2 regions of the Nitratireductor sp. StC3 genome follow, and region 1 is predicted to be linked to the other one. Evidence: predicted binding sites of a transcription regulator. Region 1 holds the regulator's gene; the other holds the start of a gene.
The links. The regulator PhoB, encoded in region 1, activates phosphate uptake and scavenging genes when phosphate is short. The targets are predictions, from matches to a motif close to TGTCATNNANCTGTCAT.
Positions count from the first base shown of each region.

Region 2: a site for PhoB is predicted at 4,993-5,009, ahead of C7T96_RS05095 (DUF465 domain-containing protein). Genes of this name have one in related genera too.

Region 1 covers NZ_PYBP01000014.1:33,723-41,401, forward strand. Annotated here, with positions in the region: gene C7T96_RS21360 (di-heme oxidoredictase family protein) at 1-1,322, shown strand, start outside; gene C7T96_RS21365 (VCBS repeat-containing protein) at 1,319-3,049, shown strand; gene phoB (phosphate regulon transcriptional regulator PhoB) at 3,065-3,754, opposite strand; gene phoU (phosphate signaling complex protein PhoU) at 3,773-4,486, opposite strand; gene pstB (phosphate ABC transporter ATP-binding protein PstB) at 4,527-5,342, opposite strand; partial or broken gene pstA (phosphate ABC transporter permease PstA) at 5,356-6,915, opposite strand; gene pstC (phosphate ABC transporter permease subunit PstC) at 6,953-7,679, opposite strand, start outside.
Region 2 covers NZ_PYBP01000002.1:132,379-140,057, forward strand. Annotated here, with positions in the region: gene tkt (transketolase) at 1-44, opposite strand, end outside; gene C7T96_RS05060 (DUF4164 domain-containing protein) at 315-587, shown strand; gene C7T96_RS05065 (cell division protein ZapA) at 601-975, shown strand; gene C7T96_RS05070 (DUF2312 domain-containing protein) at 1,169-1,432, shown strand; gene C7T96_RS05075 (NAD(P)H-quinone oxidoreductase) at 1,600-2,604, opposite strand; gene C7T96_RS05080 (DUF1192 domain-containing protein) at 2,704-2,895, shown strand; gene C7T96_RS05085 (MFS transporter) at 3,032-4,315, shown strand; gene C7T96_RS05090 (metalloregulator ArsR/SmtB family transcription factor) at 4,434-4,697, shown strand; gene C7T96_RS05095 (DUF465 domain-containing protein) at 4,752-4,931, opposite strand; gene C7T96_RS05100 (YdcH family protein) at 5,149-5,352, shown strand; gene purE (5-(carboxyamino)imidazole ribonucleotide mutase) at 5,489-5,953, shown strand; gene C7T96_RS05110 (5-(carboxyamino)imidazole ribonucleotide synthase) at 5,950-7,041, shown strand; gene ykgO (type B 50S ribosomal protein L36) at 7,146-7,271, shown strand; gene C7T96_RS05120 (hypothetical protein) at 7,414-7,679, shown strand, end outside.

The DNA.
Region 1 (7,679 bases):
AGGCGTCACTTGCCGGGCGGCTCGAGCACGACGCGCTTGCCCGCCTGCGCGCGGCGGGCGCGCATCTCTTCACCGGACGCTTCACCGCACTCGACGGCGTCGGCCGCCCGCTCGCCACCCAGGCCATCATTCCCACCAAGCGCAAGCGGCCGCCCGAAACCGCGTTCAGCCGGACGTCGGGCATGGATTCCAATGCCTGTTCGTCTTGCCACAACCAGCCGGTTACGGGCGGCGCCGGCGATTTCGTCACCAACGTGTTCGTCTCGGAAGGGTTCGAGAGTTTCGATTTCGATTCCACCGATCCGCAGTTTTCCAACGAGCGCGGCACCAATCACCTGTTCGGCGCCGGGCTGATCGAGCTCCTGGCGCGCGAGATCACCGCCGAACTGAAGGCGATCCGCGGGGACGCTCTCGCCGAGGCGCGTGCGACCGGCGCGCCGGCGACCCGCGCGCTTGCCGCCAAGGGCATCGATTACGGCACGATCACCGCGCATCCCGACGGCATGCTCGACCTGACGGGCATCGAGGGCGTCGACGCCGATCTGACGGTCAGGCCGTTCAGCCAGAAGGGCGTCATGACGTCGCTGCGCCAGTTCACCGTCAACGCGCTCAACCATCATCACGGCATGCAGCCGCAAGAGCGTTTCGGCACGCGCTGGACCGGCGAGCGCGACCATGACGGCGACGGTCATGACGACGAGATCAGCGTCGGCGACGTGTCCGCGCTCGTCGCCTGGCAGGCCGGCCTGCCGGCACCGGTGCGCGCCGTGCCCGAAGAGGCCGCCTGGCGCGCGGCCGCCGCCCGCGGCGAAACGACTTTCGCCGCCATCGGCTGCGAGACCTGCCACAAGCCGTTCCTGCCGCTGGCCTCGCTCGATTTCGCCGATCCCGGCCCCGACGACATGGCCGGCACGCTGCGCACCGGCGATGTCGAGAAAGGCGCGATCTACGACCTTGCCCTGCTCGAATGGACCAAACGCCTGCCGCGCAACGACAAGGGCGAGATCATGGTCCCGCTGTTCGGCGACCTGAAGCGCCATCGGATCGCCGACCGCCAGGTCGCCGTGCTCGGCAACGAGCTGCTCGCCCAGCGTTTCGTGGAACGCAACGTCTTCATGACGGCCGAATTATGGGGCGTCGGCTCGACCGATCCCTACGGCCATCGCAACGACCTGCCCTCGCTCGATGTCGTGATCCGCGCCCATGGCGGCGACGCGCGCGCGGCGCGCGACAATTACCTCGCGCTTGGCGAAACCGAGCGCAGCGCCCTGATCGCCTTTTTGAAGACCCTGGTGATCGAGCCGGCGCGGGTCACGCCATGACCGCCCGGTCGCACCCCATTCTGCGTCTCGCGCGCCGGGCCGCGATCGCCGCGGCGCTTTTGTCGACGCCGCTTTACGCCGACGAGGCCCTGCCCGATCCGTCTGGCGATGTTCCGGTAATGGAGGAGCAGGCGCGCGCGGCGGGGCTCGTCCACGCCTATCGCGGCCCCTGGGAATTCTTCGTCGGCGGCGGCGCGGCGGCACTCGACTGCGATGGCGACCGCCTGCCCGATTTGTTCGTGGCCGGCGGCCGCGAACCGGCCCGGCTCTACCGCAACCGCAGCACGGCCGGCGGCGCGCTGCGTTTCGACGAGACCCCGCTCGGCCTCGATCCGGACGACCTCGACAAGGTACTCGGCGCCTATCCGCTCGATATCGACGATGACGGCCACCAGGACCTCGTCGTCCTGCGGCTCGGCGAAAACCTGATCCTGAAGGGCCGACCGGACTGCGCCTTCGAAAAGGCCAATCGCGCCTTCACCTTCGACGGCGGGCGGGCCTGGACGACGGCCTTCGCGGCGAGCTGGGAGGAGGGCCGGCGTTTTCCCACGCTCGCCTTCGGCAATTATGTCGACCGCAACGCGCCCGGATCGCCCTGGGGCACCTGCCACGACAACCGGCTCCACCGGCCCGGCGCCGGCCCCCGGCCCGACTATGCCGCCGCCAGCGCGCTCAGGCCCGGCTATTGCGCGCTGTCGATGCTGTTCACCGACTGGAACCGCTCGGGAACGCCGGCGCTGCGCATCACCAATGACCGGCATTATTATCGCGGCGGCCAGGAACAGCTCTGGCGCGTCGAGCCCGACCGACCGCCGCGCGCCTATCGCAAATCGGAAGGCTGGCAGCACCTGACGATCTGGGGCATGGGCATCGCCGAGGGCGACCTCGACGGCGACGGCTTCCCCGAATACGCGCTGACCTCGATGGGCGACACCAAGCTGCAAAAGCTCTCCGAAGAGGCAGACGAGGACGAGCCCGCCTATGTCGACATCGCCTTCGAAAAGGGCGCGACCGCCCACCGCCCCTACGCCAGCGACGATTTGAAACCGTCCACCGGCTGGCATTCCGAATTCGCCGATCTCAACAATGACGGCCTGCTCGACCTCTTTATCGCCAAGGGCAATGTCGAGCGCATGCCCGACTTCGCCGCGGTCGATCCCGACAATTTGCTATTGGGCCAATGGGACGGCACCTTCGTGGAGGCCGGCCACCTGGCCGGCATCGACCGGCCGACCAAGGGGCGCGGCGCGGTCGTGACCGATTTCAACGCAGACGGCATGCTGGACTTGGCCGTCGTCAACCGCGAGCAGAACCTGTCGCTGTTCCGCAATCGCGGCGCCAGGACGGCGTTCGGCACAAGGCCGATGGGCAATTTCCTGGCCGTGGAGCTCAGCCAGCCGGCCCCCAACCGCCACGCCGTCGGCGCGCTCATTTCAGTCAAGGCCGGCAACAACACCTATAGTCGCACGGTACAAGTCGGCGGCGGCCACGCCTCCGGCCATGCCGGCTTCGTCCATGTCGGGCTGGGCACCGCCGAACGGGCCCAGGTGCGCATCAAGTGGCCGGACGGCGAATGGAGCGCGCCCTACCGGGTGTTCGCCAACAATTTCGTGCTGATTGCGCGCGAGGCCGACGCGGCGCGCTACTGGTATCCGCCCGAGGCACCGCACGCCGACACGGCTCGGCGCAAGGACGGCGACAGCTGGAAGGCCGGCAGCGCGCGGTGACACCGCCGCCCGGCGCTAACCATCCTTGATCGCGTAGCCCGCCCCGCGAATGGTGCGGATGACATCGGGAAGCCGGCCGACATTGACCGCCTTGCGCAACCGACCGACATGCACGTCGACGGTGCGCTCGTCGATATAGATCGTCTCGCCCCACACATTGTCGAGCAACTGGCTGCGCGAGAACACGCGGCCTGGATGCTGCATCAGGAATTCCAAAAGCCGGAACTCCGTAGGGCCGAGCCGGATCTCGCTCTTGCCGCGATAGACGCGGTGCGCCTCGCGGTCGAGCACGATGTCGCCGACCTTCAAGACGCTCGACAACACCTCCGGCTTGGCGCGTCGCAGCAGCGCGCGCACGCGCGCGATGAACTCCGGCGTCGAGAACGGCTTGACCAGATAGTCGTCGGCACCGGTCGACAGGCCGCGCACGCGGTCGCTCTCCTCGCCGCGCGCCGTCAGCATGATCACCGGCAGGCGCTCGGTCTCGGGTCGCATGCGCAGCCGCCGGCACAATTCGATCCCAGACACGGCCGGGATCATCCAGTCGAGCACCAGAAGGTCGGGCACGCTTTCCTGCAGGCGGATTTCGGCCTCGTCGCCGCGCGTGATGACCTCGACCTGATAGCCCTCGGCCTCGAGGTTGTACTTGAGCAGCACGCAAAGCGGCTCCTCGTCCTCCACGACCATGATCTTTGCCGCATTCATAGCCAAGTCGGCACTCCGTCAAGCTTCGGACGCCGCGCTCGAAACGGCTGTTTCGTCGAGCTTCGGCCGGTTGATGGGGAGTTGTTCGCCGGTCATCACATAATAGGCGTTCTCGGCGATATTGGTCGCGTGATCGCCGATGCGCTCGAGGTTCTTGGCACAGAACAACAGATGCGTGCAGGCGGTGATGTTGCGCGGGTCTTCCATCATATAGGTCAGCAATTCGCGGAAGATGGCGGTGTATTTGATGTCGATCTTCTCGTCGCCGGCACGAAGCGACTTGAGCGCCGCGGCATCGCGCGCGACATAGCGGTCGACGATGCCGGAGGCTTGGGCATGCACCATCTCCGCCATCGATTCGATCGACTGCGACAGGCTTTTGGGCGTGGTCGTCTGGCCGACGGCGCCGACACGCTTGGCGATGTTTTTGGCAAGGTCGCCGATCCGTTCCAGATCGCCCGCCATGCGGATCGCGCCGATCACCGCGCGCAGGTCCTGCGCCATCGGCTGGCGCCGGGCAATCAGCGTGATCGCCCGGTCATCGAGCTCGCGCTGCTTGGCATCCATGATCGCATCGTCAGACACGACGCGCTGCGCCAGTGGATTGTCCGACGACAACAGCGCCCGCGTGGCGTCGGCGACCATCGTCCCCGCCAAATCGCCCATCTCGCGGATCAGGCGGTCGACGCCTTCCAACTCCTCGCCGAAAGAAGTGACGATATGTTCGCCCATCGGTTCATCCTTGCATTCGAAAAAACGCGCAAACGCCCGGTCAGCCGAACCGGCCGGTGATGTAGTCCTGCGTGCGCTTGTCGTCGGGATTCGTGAACATCTTGTCGGTGGCCCCTTCCTCGACCAGATAGCCGAGATGGAACATCGCCGTGCGCTGCGAAACGCGGGCGGCCTGCTGCATGGAGTGGGTCACGATCACGATCGTGTAGTTCTGCCTGAGCTCGTCGATCAGCTCCTCGACCTTGGCCGTGGCGATCGGATCCAGCGCCGAGCACGGCTCGTCCATCAAGATGACTTCCGGCGACACGGCGATCGCCCGCGCAATGCACAGGCGCTGCTGTTGGCCGCCGGAAAGCCCGGTGCCCGGCTCCTGCAGCCTGTCTTTGACCTCGTCCCACAAGGCGGCCTTGCGCAGGCTCGATTCCACCACCGCATCGAGCTCGGCCTTGTTTTTGGTCAGGCCGTGAATGCGCGGACCATAGGCGATGTTCTCGTAGATCGACTTGGGGAACGGGTTCGGCTTCTGGAATACCATGCCGACGCGCGCACGCAGTTCGACGACGTCGATCTTGGGGTCGTAGATGTCTTCGCCGTCCAGTGTGATATCGCCGCCGACGCGGCAGATCGGGATCGTGTCGTTCATGCGGTTGAGACAGCGCAGGAAGGTGGACTTGCCGCAGCCGGACGGGCCGATCAACGCCGTCACCTGCTTTTCGGGCACATCGAGATCGACCCCGAAAAGGGCCTGCTTGTCGCCGTAATGAACGGTCACGCCCTTGCCACGCATCTTGATGGCCGGGGTGTTCCCCTGGTCGGCGAGTTGCTGTTCAACACCGGCTTCGGTCAGCATGTTCATCGTCCTCACTCCGTTACCACCGCCGCTCGAAGCGCTTGCGCAGCACGACGGCGATGGCGTTCATGATCACAAGAAATCCGAGCAGGATCAAAATCGCGGCGGACGTCTTTTGCTGAAAGGCGGGTTCCGGAAAATCGGCCCACATGAAAATCTGCACCGGCAGGACGGTGGCGGCGTCGGTGAAGCCGCCGGGTATGTCGACGATGAAGGCGACCATGCCGATCATCAGGAGCGGCGCCGTCTCGCCCAGCGCCTGGGCCATGCCGATGATCGTCCCGGTCATGATGCCGGGCATGGCCAGCGGCAAGACGTGGTGGAAGACGGTCTGGACCTTGGACGCCCCGATGCCCAGCGCGGCCTCGCGGATCGAGGGCGGCACCGCCCGCAGCGCCGCGCGCGCGGCGATGATGATCGTGGGCAGCGTCATCAGCGCAAGCACCATGCCGCCGACAAGCGGGGCCGATCGCGGCAGGCTGAACCAGTTGAGAAAGACCGCCAGACCGAGCAGGCCGAAGACGATCGACGGAACGGCGGCAAGGTTGTTGATATTGACCTCGATGAGATTGGTAAGCCGGTTCTTGGTTGCGAACTCCTCGAGATAGATCGCCGCGGCGACCCCGATCGGAAAGGACAGCGCCAAGGTGACGACCATCGTCAGTGCCGAGCCGACCACCGCCCCCCAGATACCGGCGAGTTCCGGTTCGCGGCTGGCGCCGGTGAAGAAAAACAGCGTATTCCAACGGTTCTCGATCTTTCCAGCCCCGGCGAGCCGGTCGAGCCAGACGATCTCGCGATCGGTGATCTTGCGATTGGCTTCCGCGGTCTCGATGGTGCGCAACATAGCGTCGGCCGGCATGTCGGACGCGCTTGCCAAGGGCTCCAGAACCGTCGCCTTGCCAATGGCGCCGCCGGCCTCTCCCGTCGACAATTCGGTGATCTTCAGCGTGCCGCCGACGATCTCGAGCAAAAGCGATTGCGATCCGCTGGTCAGGCGCAGGCCGCCGTCCTCGCCGTCCACCGCACCCGCGCCGCGCGCCATCGCCAGGATGGCGTCGTCGGGAAAGCCGACCGCGACCTCGTCGCCCGCACCCGAAACCGTGACCCCCGCGATCCGGCGCGACGGCCCCGACTTCGCCAGCAGGCCTTTCAGATAAAGATCGGCGAAATCGTCGAGCGGCACGGCGATCCGGCGCGTCCCCCCGAGCATGGTCGGGTCCGCCTCGATCGCTTCGCGCAGCATCACGCCCGCCCCCGTCGAGACCAGGCCGCGCAGGAGCCGGCGTTCCTGCCGCCCGGAGACCTGCGGAAACTCGCCGGCCATCCCGTCATGGACAAGCCCGAGAAAATTCGCCGCGCCCGGATCGGCCGGATCGATCTTGTCCGCCGACAGATCGACCTCGAGCGCGACATAGTTCTGATGGAAGGCGGGCAGCGCCTTGGTCACGATTGTGGAAAGCAACAGCAGCAGGAAGAACCCTGCCAGTGCCACCGCGCCGGCGCCCAGCCATTTGAAGCGTGCCTCGGCGGCGTAGCGCGCGCGCAGGCGTGCCTTCGCGGCATCGCCGGTGTGGAGGTTGTCGGGCGAGGCAGGCCCGGTCGATAGGGTGGTATCAGTCATATTGCTCACGATATTTCTGGACCACACGCAGCGCGATCACATTGAGAGCCAGCGTGATGACGAACAAGAGCAGGCCGAGCGCGAAAGCCGCACGCGTCTTGGCGCTGTCGAATTCCTGGTCGCCGACCAGCAGCGTCACGATCTGAACCGTCACCGTCGTCACCGCCTCCAGCGGATTGAAGGTGAGATTCGCCGCCAGGCCGGCCGCCATCACCACGATCATGGTTTCGCCGACCGCGCGGCTGACGGCCAAAAGCAGGGCCGACACGATGCCCGGCAGCGCCGCCGGCAGCACCACGCGCCGGATCGTCTCCGAGCGGGTCGCGCCCAGCCCGGCCGAGCCGTCGCGCAAGGATTGCGGCACCGCGTTGATGACATCGTCCGACAAGGACGACACGAACGGGATGATCATGATGCCCATGACCACGCCGGCGGCGAGCGCGGATTCGGAGGCGACGTCAAGGCCGATGCTCTCGCCGACGCCGCGAAAGAAGGGAGCGACCGTCAATGCGGCGAAGAAACCGTAGACGACGGTGGGAATGCCGGCGAGAATCTCCAGCACCGGTTTCGCAACCGCCCGCACACGCTGGGTGGCGTAGTCGGACAGGTAGATCGCCGCCATCAGCCCGACCGGGGCCGCGATCAGCATGGCGATGAAAGTGATCAGCAACGTGCCCGCCAGCAGCGGCACGGCGCCGAAGATTTCGGTGTTGACGTCG
Region 2 (7,679 bases), on a different contig from region 1:
CGGATCGCGTTCGCCATACGGTCGTGTTTATCGCGTGAAGACATGTTTGCTCTCTAGGTCGTGAAGCCGCCGTGCAGTGGAGCGGAAAAAATCCCCGAAAACCGCCCCTCGTGAAAGGCAGGCTCCACATAGCAGGTGGCGACCGGGAGTCAACAAACCCGCCGGCGGCCCCTCGGCGAAACCGGATTCGACACTGTTGCGACCAATAGCTGGGGAGGCCGGGCGCTGCGTGTTGACGCACCATTCACGCGCCGTCTAATCTTTCGCCGATAAGGCGTTAGGAATGCGCCTTGATTCGGGATTACCCCAAGGGAATGACCGGCGAAGCCACATTAAAAGAGGTTCTGGCGCGTCTCGCGAAGGCGATGGACGCGCTCGAAAACGCTGCCGCGGCCCGCCTTGAACAGGACCAGGACTATGCCGAGGCCGAAGCCGAGGTTCAGCGCATGAATGCCGACCGCGCGCGCCTGGCCCAGGAGCTGGACGCGTCCGAAGCGCGCGCCGAGCGCCTGGCGGACGCCAACAAGGAGGTGTCGCGGCGCCTCGTCACGGCGATGGAAACGATCCGCGCCGTGCTTGACCGATAATGGATGGCGAAAGATGGCGCAGGTCACCGTCACGATCGATGGAAAATCCTACCGGATGGCCTGCGACGAAGGCCAGGAGGAGCACCTTGTCGAACTCGCCGGCCGCTTCGATCGCTATATCGGCCATCTCAGGGGCTCGTTCGGCGAAATCGGCGATCACCGGCTCGCCGTCATGGCCGGCATCATGGTGATGGACGAGCTGTCCGAGCTGCAGCGCCGCATGAAAGGGCTGGAAAGCGAGGTCGGCACCTTGCGCAAGACGCGTGACGACGCCCTGGTCAAGGCCGACAAGAATGACGCCGCACTGATCGGAACGCTCGCCGAGATGGCCGAACGTATCGAGGCGCTGGCGGCGCGGCTATCCGTCAAGACCAAGGCCGAGGGCTAACGCCCATCCTGCTTTGAACGGCCGGTCATGACCTCGGGGTTTTCGCGATGCCCGCGCGATACCGGTTTCGCGGGCGGTGTGGCGGCAGTGTCGCGACAGACTGCTTGACCCGCGTCCCGGGCTGGGGCATCCACGCGCCCGACCCGTGCCGGCATCCCGACCGGCACGTTTGCGAATCGTTGCGGAGATCGACATGGCCGACGACATCACCGAGCCCACCACCGAAACCGTCGCAGCCGGCCAGTTGCGGGCCTTCATCGAGCGCATCGAGCGCCTGGAGGAGGAAAAGAAGACGATCGCCGACGATATCAAGGAAGTCTATGCCGAGATGAAGGGCACGGGGTTCGATACCAAGGCGGTGCGCACGCTGGTGCGGCTGCGCAAGCAGGATCAGGCCGAGCGTCAGGAGGCCGAGGCGATCCTCGATCTCTACAAGGCCGCTCTCGGCATGGCCTGAGGCGCCGGCCCGCTCACATCCAAAACGTCGCCGCTGACTGGGCGGCGACGGCCCTTGAACCGGCCATCCGCATCGTGACGGCGTTTCGTCGAAGCACCGTCACCGATGTTCGGTGGATCGCGGTCCGATATTTTCCGAAAACCGGGTTTCCCGTTCGAGATCGTGCGCTATTCGACGTCGAGCACGATCTTGCCGATGTGCTGGCCCTCCTCCATCCGCTCATGCGCGCGCCAGGCATCGCGCAGCGGAAAAATCATGTCCATGACCGGCGCGACCCGCCTTTCGGCCAGAAGCGGCCAAACCTGGCGTTCCAGCGCCGCCGCGATCGCGCCTTTGAAGTCGGCCGTTCTCGGCCGCAGGGTCGATCCGGTATGAACCAGGCGCTTGAGCATCAGCTTGGAGAAATCCGCGCTGGCGACCGCGCCGTTCAGGAAGGCGATCTGGACGATGCGGCCGTCGACCGCTGCCGCCTGGTAGTTGCGCCCGATATAGTCGCCGCCGACCATGTCGAGAATCACATCGACCCCCCTGGTCTGCGTCGCCTCGGCGACGACGGCGACGAAATCCTCGTTGCGATAATTGACGGCGCGGTCGGCGCCCAGTTCCAGGCAGGCTGCGCATTTTTCGTCCGACCCGGCCGTGGTGATGACATAGGCGCCGAAGGCCGAGGCGAGCTGGATCGCGGTGGTGCCGATTCCCGACGAGCCGCCATGGACAAGAAACCGTTCGCCCTCCTTCAACCCGCCGCGCTCGAAGACGTTGTGCCAGACGGTAAAGAAGGTTTCCGGCAGGGCCGCCGCTTCTGTCAGCGTGAAGCCGTGCGGCACCGGCAAGGCATTGCTGGCCGGTACGACGCAATATTGCGCATAGCCGCCGCCGGGCGCCAGCGCGCAGACCGGATCGCCCACCGACCAGCGGCGCGCGCCCTCGCCGAGCGCGACGACCTCGCCGGCGATTTCCAGCCCCGGCAGATCGGACGCGCCGGGCGGCGGCGGATAAGCGCCTTTGCGTTGCAGCACGTCGGGCCGGTTGACGCCGGCAGCGCGGACCCTGACCAGGATCTCGCCGGCGCCGGGCAGCGGCACGGCGCGTTTTTCCGGTTTCAGCACCATCGGCCCGCCGGGCTCGGTGATGGCGATCGCCGTCATGGATTCGGGAATTTTAACCGTCATATCCGATTTCGCCTCCTGCCAGCATGCGCGGCACGAATTGATTCTCCAGCGCCCGCGAATGTATCCTTCAATCGCCGCCCGGCCAATCAGGAGGGGACGATGATCTTCGCGGACGACCAACCGAAAAAGGCACGCGCACACGAGATCGGGCAGGATGTGTCGCTGCTGTCGGAGCACGAACTGGCCGAGCGTGTGGAGATGTTGCGTGCCGAAATCGCCCGGCTCGAAGCCGAGATGGCGGCACGGGGCACGACCAAGGCGGCGGCCGAGGCGCTTTTTCGGCGCGGCTGAGGCCGGCTGAACCCAAACCTGCGCGGGAGCGCAAAGACCGCCGAGGCGGGCCGCGCGGCACCTGGGCTCCAGGTCGCAAATCCGCCGCAATCATCGGTGCTCAAGCGGCACCCGCCATCCCGTCGTGGAGCCCGCCATGTTTGCCAGTTTCGGACCGATCCTCGCCCTGCTCGGCGGCACCGCCTTTCTGCTGATCGGCTCGGGCTTGCACGGCCTGCTTCTGCCGCTGCGCGGCCAGATGGAGGGGTTTTCAACCGCATCGCTCGGCCTGCTCGGCACCGCCTGGGCGGGGGGCTTCGTCGCCGGCTGCATCATTGCCCCGCATCTGGTGCGCCGTGTCGGCCATGTGCGCTCCTTCGGCGCCTTCGCCGCCACCGGCGCCATCATCGCGCTTCTGACCGGATTGGTGGTGCAGGAATATTTCTGGATTTTCCTGCGCATCTTCACCGGTTTTGCGATGGCCGGCGCCTTCATGGTCATCGAAAGCTGGCTCAACGAGCGCGCCACCAACGAAAATCGTGGCACGGTGTTCGGCCTTTACATGATGGTCACATACGCCTCGCTGATGGCCGGCCAGATGATGCTGGCGAGCGGAACCGTCGCCACGCCGACCTTTTTCATGATCACCGGCATCTTTTTCTGCCTCGCCCTGATCCCCACGACCGTGTCGGCACAGGCAAGCCCGCGCCCCCTGCACAATGTCTCGCTCGACCTGAAAGGGCTCTATCGCAATTCGCCGGTCGCCTTCGCCGGCTGCCTGCTGATCGGCGTCGCCAACGGCGCCTGGGGCACGCTCGGCGCGGTCTACGGCGCGCGCATCGGCATCTCCACCGCCGAGATCGCACTGATGATGAGCATCGCCGTGATCGCCGGCGCCGTCCTTCAGATGCCCGCCGGTCGCCTGTCGGACCGCACCGACCGTCGCTTCGTGCTGGCCGGCGCCGCCGGCGGAGCGGCCGTGATCGGCCTCATGATCTTTCTCTTGGCCGCACGGGCCGGCACCGCCGTGATCGCGCTCACCGCCGCCTACGGCGCGCTCGCCTACACGCTCTATTCGATCGCCGTCGCTCACGCCAACGACCACGCCGACCCCGAGGATTTCGTCAAGGTCTCCGGAGGCTTGCTGCTTCTATACGGCTTCGGCACCATGATCGGCCCGCTGCTGGGCGCCGTTTTGATGGCCGCTTGGCGACCCGAAAGCCTGTTTCTGGCAACCGGGCTCGCCCATCTGGCGCTCGCCGGCTATACGATGCTGCGCGTCAGCCGCCGCGCGCCGGTCCCCGTCGAGGAGCGCGAAACCTTCACGTCGCATCCCTCCGAGCGCGCGCTGACCCCGGAAGGCCTGCATCTCGATCCGCGCAGCGAGGCGGTCGCGGAAGCGGAAGCGACCCAGGAACCGGCGCGCGTGTCAAACCCATAGGCCCGGCACGCCAAATCGCGGTGCGGACCGTAACGCGCTTCGGCGCGCCGCCGTTCCTCCGCCCGTTCGGCCGAAAACCGGTTCCCACTTTTTTGCCGGATGCTCTACCATGGCAGCGATGAGCACGCCCGATGCCTTTGCCGCAATCGCCGACCCAAATCGGCGCCATCTGCTGGAAGAGCTGCGCCGCGGCCCCAGAACGGTCGGCGAACTGGCCGCCGGGCTGCCGATCTCACGTCCCGCCGTTTCGCAGCATCTGAAAATCCTGCTCGACGCCGGGCTGGTCGTTGCCCGGGCGGCAGGAACCAAGCGCCTTTACGCCGTCGACAATGACGGCTTCCTCGGGCTGAACCTGTGGCTCGATCAGTTCTGGGAAGGATAGAAAGGCCCGCAAGGGGCCACGGGCTCTGGCCTATGCCGGCCCGTGGCGCCTTGATCAGTGCCTGGTCGGCGGGGATTCCATCTTTTCGATTTCGTCCTTCAGCGCCAGTTTCCTGCGCTTCAGCCGATTGATTTCAAGGTCGTCGACCGACGGATGGGCCAGGGCCTCGTCGATCTCGCGTTCGAGTTCTCCATGCTTGCGCCGCAATTCCTCAAGATGGGATGCTAGAGACATGTGTGTCGTTCCCTTTCATCTGGTCCTCGAAGCGTGTGCCGAGCCGCGTTTTTAGCGACTCGTGACACTGCCATGACAGTGTGCCACCTGTTTGCCGACAAGTCGAACGCCGGGTAGTAGCATTTTCCGGACGGGCGAAATGTGCTATGGCCGAAAGGCGATGCGGCGCCCGTCGGGCTCGCCGGAAAGGCGGGAATTCAGCGCCGGGGAATCTTTGATGCAAGACCAGGAACAAGCCGAAATTCGTCTCGAATTTGCGCGCTTGAAGCAAGAACATGCGGATTTCGACGCCGCCATCCAGGCCATGATCTCCACGGGCTGCGATCCCCTGCAGGTGCAGCGCATGAAGAAGAAGAAGCTGGCGCTCAAGGACCGCCTGCGCGAGCTCGAAGACAGCATCATTCCCGACATCATCGCCTGATCCGCACGCACGAACGGCCCGCGCCGCGCCGGCGGCCCGTCGCTTGCGACAACGGGTGGTTTCGGCTAAGGCGCCTGTTGCCTCCTTCACATGGGATCAGCCCTTGCAAAGCCCTGCTCGCGACGTCGCCATCATCATGGGAAGCCAATCGGACTGGCCGACCATGCGCCATGCCGCCGACACATTGGCAAAGCTCGATATCGGCCACGACGCGCTGATCGTCTCGGCGCACCGCACGCCGGAACGGCTTTACGAATTCGCCCGCACGGCGCGCGACAAGGGCTACCGTGTCATCATCGCCGGCGCCGGCGGCGCGGCCCATCTGCCCGGTATGACGGCATCGATGACGCCGCTGCCGGTTTTTGGCGTACCGATCGAATCCAAGGCGCTTTCGGGCCAGGATTCGCTGCTGTCGATTGTCCAGATGCCGGCCGGCATCCCGGTCGGCACGCTGGCGATCGGTCGCGCCGGCGCCGTCAACGCGGCGCTGCTGGCGGCTGCCGTGCTGGCGCTTGGCGATGCCGACCTCGCGACCAGGCTCGACCATTACCGCGAACGCCAAAGCGAGCAGGTGGCGGCACGTCCCGCCGACGACGCATGACGGCGCCGCTTTGCCCGGGCGCGACCATCGGCATTATCGGGGGCGGCCAACTCGGCCGCATGCTTGCCGGCGCCGCCGCCCGACTGGGTTACAAGACGGTGATCCTCGACCCGCAACCCGACTGCCCGGCCGCACAACTGGCATCAAGCCAGATCGTCGGTGCCTATGACGACCCCACCGCCCTCGCCACCCTCGCCGGCAGCGCCGACGTCGTGACCTACGAGTTCGAAAACGTCCCCGTCGCGGCCGCGAGGTCGCTCGCCGAGCGGCTTGGCGTATTGCCGCCACCCAAGGCACTCGACATCGCCCAGGATCGCCTGACGGAAAAAACCTTTCTCAACGACGCCGGCATATCCACAGCCCGCCATTTCGCTGTGGACAGCGACGCCGACCTCGCCGCCGCGCTCGACGCGCTTGGCGGAAGCGGCGTGCTCAAGACGCGCCGTCTCGGTTATGACGGCAAGGGCCAGCGGGTGCTGCGCGGCCTCGCCGCTGGCGCGTGCCGGGGCGTGGTCGCGGCTATGGGCGACGTTCCTCTGATCCTCGAGGAACTCGTCGATTTCAGTTTTGAATTTTCCGTCATCGCGGCGCGCGCCGCCGACGGAACGGTGCAGGCATACGACCCCGCCCGCAACGAACATCGCGAGGGCATTCTGCGCCGCTCCCTGGTGCCGGCCGGCATCGAGCCGGCAACTCTTGCTGGCGCGCGTGCAAGCACTTTTGCACTTATGGAGGCTCTCGGCTACGTCGGCGTCATCGGCGTCGAGTTCTTTGCGCTCGCCGACGGCGGCTTCCTCGTCAACGAATTTGCGCCGCGCGTTCACAATTCCGGCCACTGGACAGACGCCGCCTGTGCGGTCTCGCAATTCGAACAACACATCCGCGCCGTTGCCGGCCTGCCGCTCGGCGATCCCCGGCGCCATTCAAACGCGGTGATGGAAAACCTGATCGGAGCCGAGATCGACGAGGCTGCCGACCTCATGCGCCAGCCGGACACGGTATTGACGCTCTACGGCAAGGCCGAAACGCGGCCCGGCCGCAAGATGGGCCATGTCACGCGGATCGCGCCGCTTTCGGCGAAAGGTTGACACCCCGCCGCCGGATCGTTTAAGGACCGCGCGAGCTTACGGCGCGCCTCCCCGGCGCGCCTTTCACGTTGGGCCCTTTCGGGTCGGCATGACGGACCGGAACAATGAAGATCAAGAATTCGCTTAAGGCGTTGAAATCCCGTCACCGCGACAACCGGATGGTTCGCCGCAAGGGCCGGATTTACATCATCAACAAGGCCAATCCGCGCTTCAAGGCCCGCCAGGGCTGAAGCTGGAAATCGCACCGAAAGGCGCGAGCCGGCTTTCCCACGACTGCCGATCGCACCATGCCGACTCGGCATGCGGCGCGCCGAGCATCGATCACGGTTTTTTCAGTTTGACGTTCCGCGGACGGGGACTAGATTCCCGGCCATGCGGAGCGTTTTGCGATTCTCTAGATTAGTTTCTTGCGTCCTGGGCATTGCGCTCCTGTCCGTCGGTGCGGCCGTGGCTGCTGAGCCCGCGGCGCGTGAGGAAGCCGAAACTTCACGCCTGGACACGCTGTTCATGGACCTGAAGCGCGAACGCAACGAAAAGGCGGCCGAACGCATCGCCCAGCGCATCTGGGACGAATGGATGAAATCAGGCAGCGCCACGATCGACCTCCTGCTGCAATGGTCGAGTGAGGCGACGCGCAA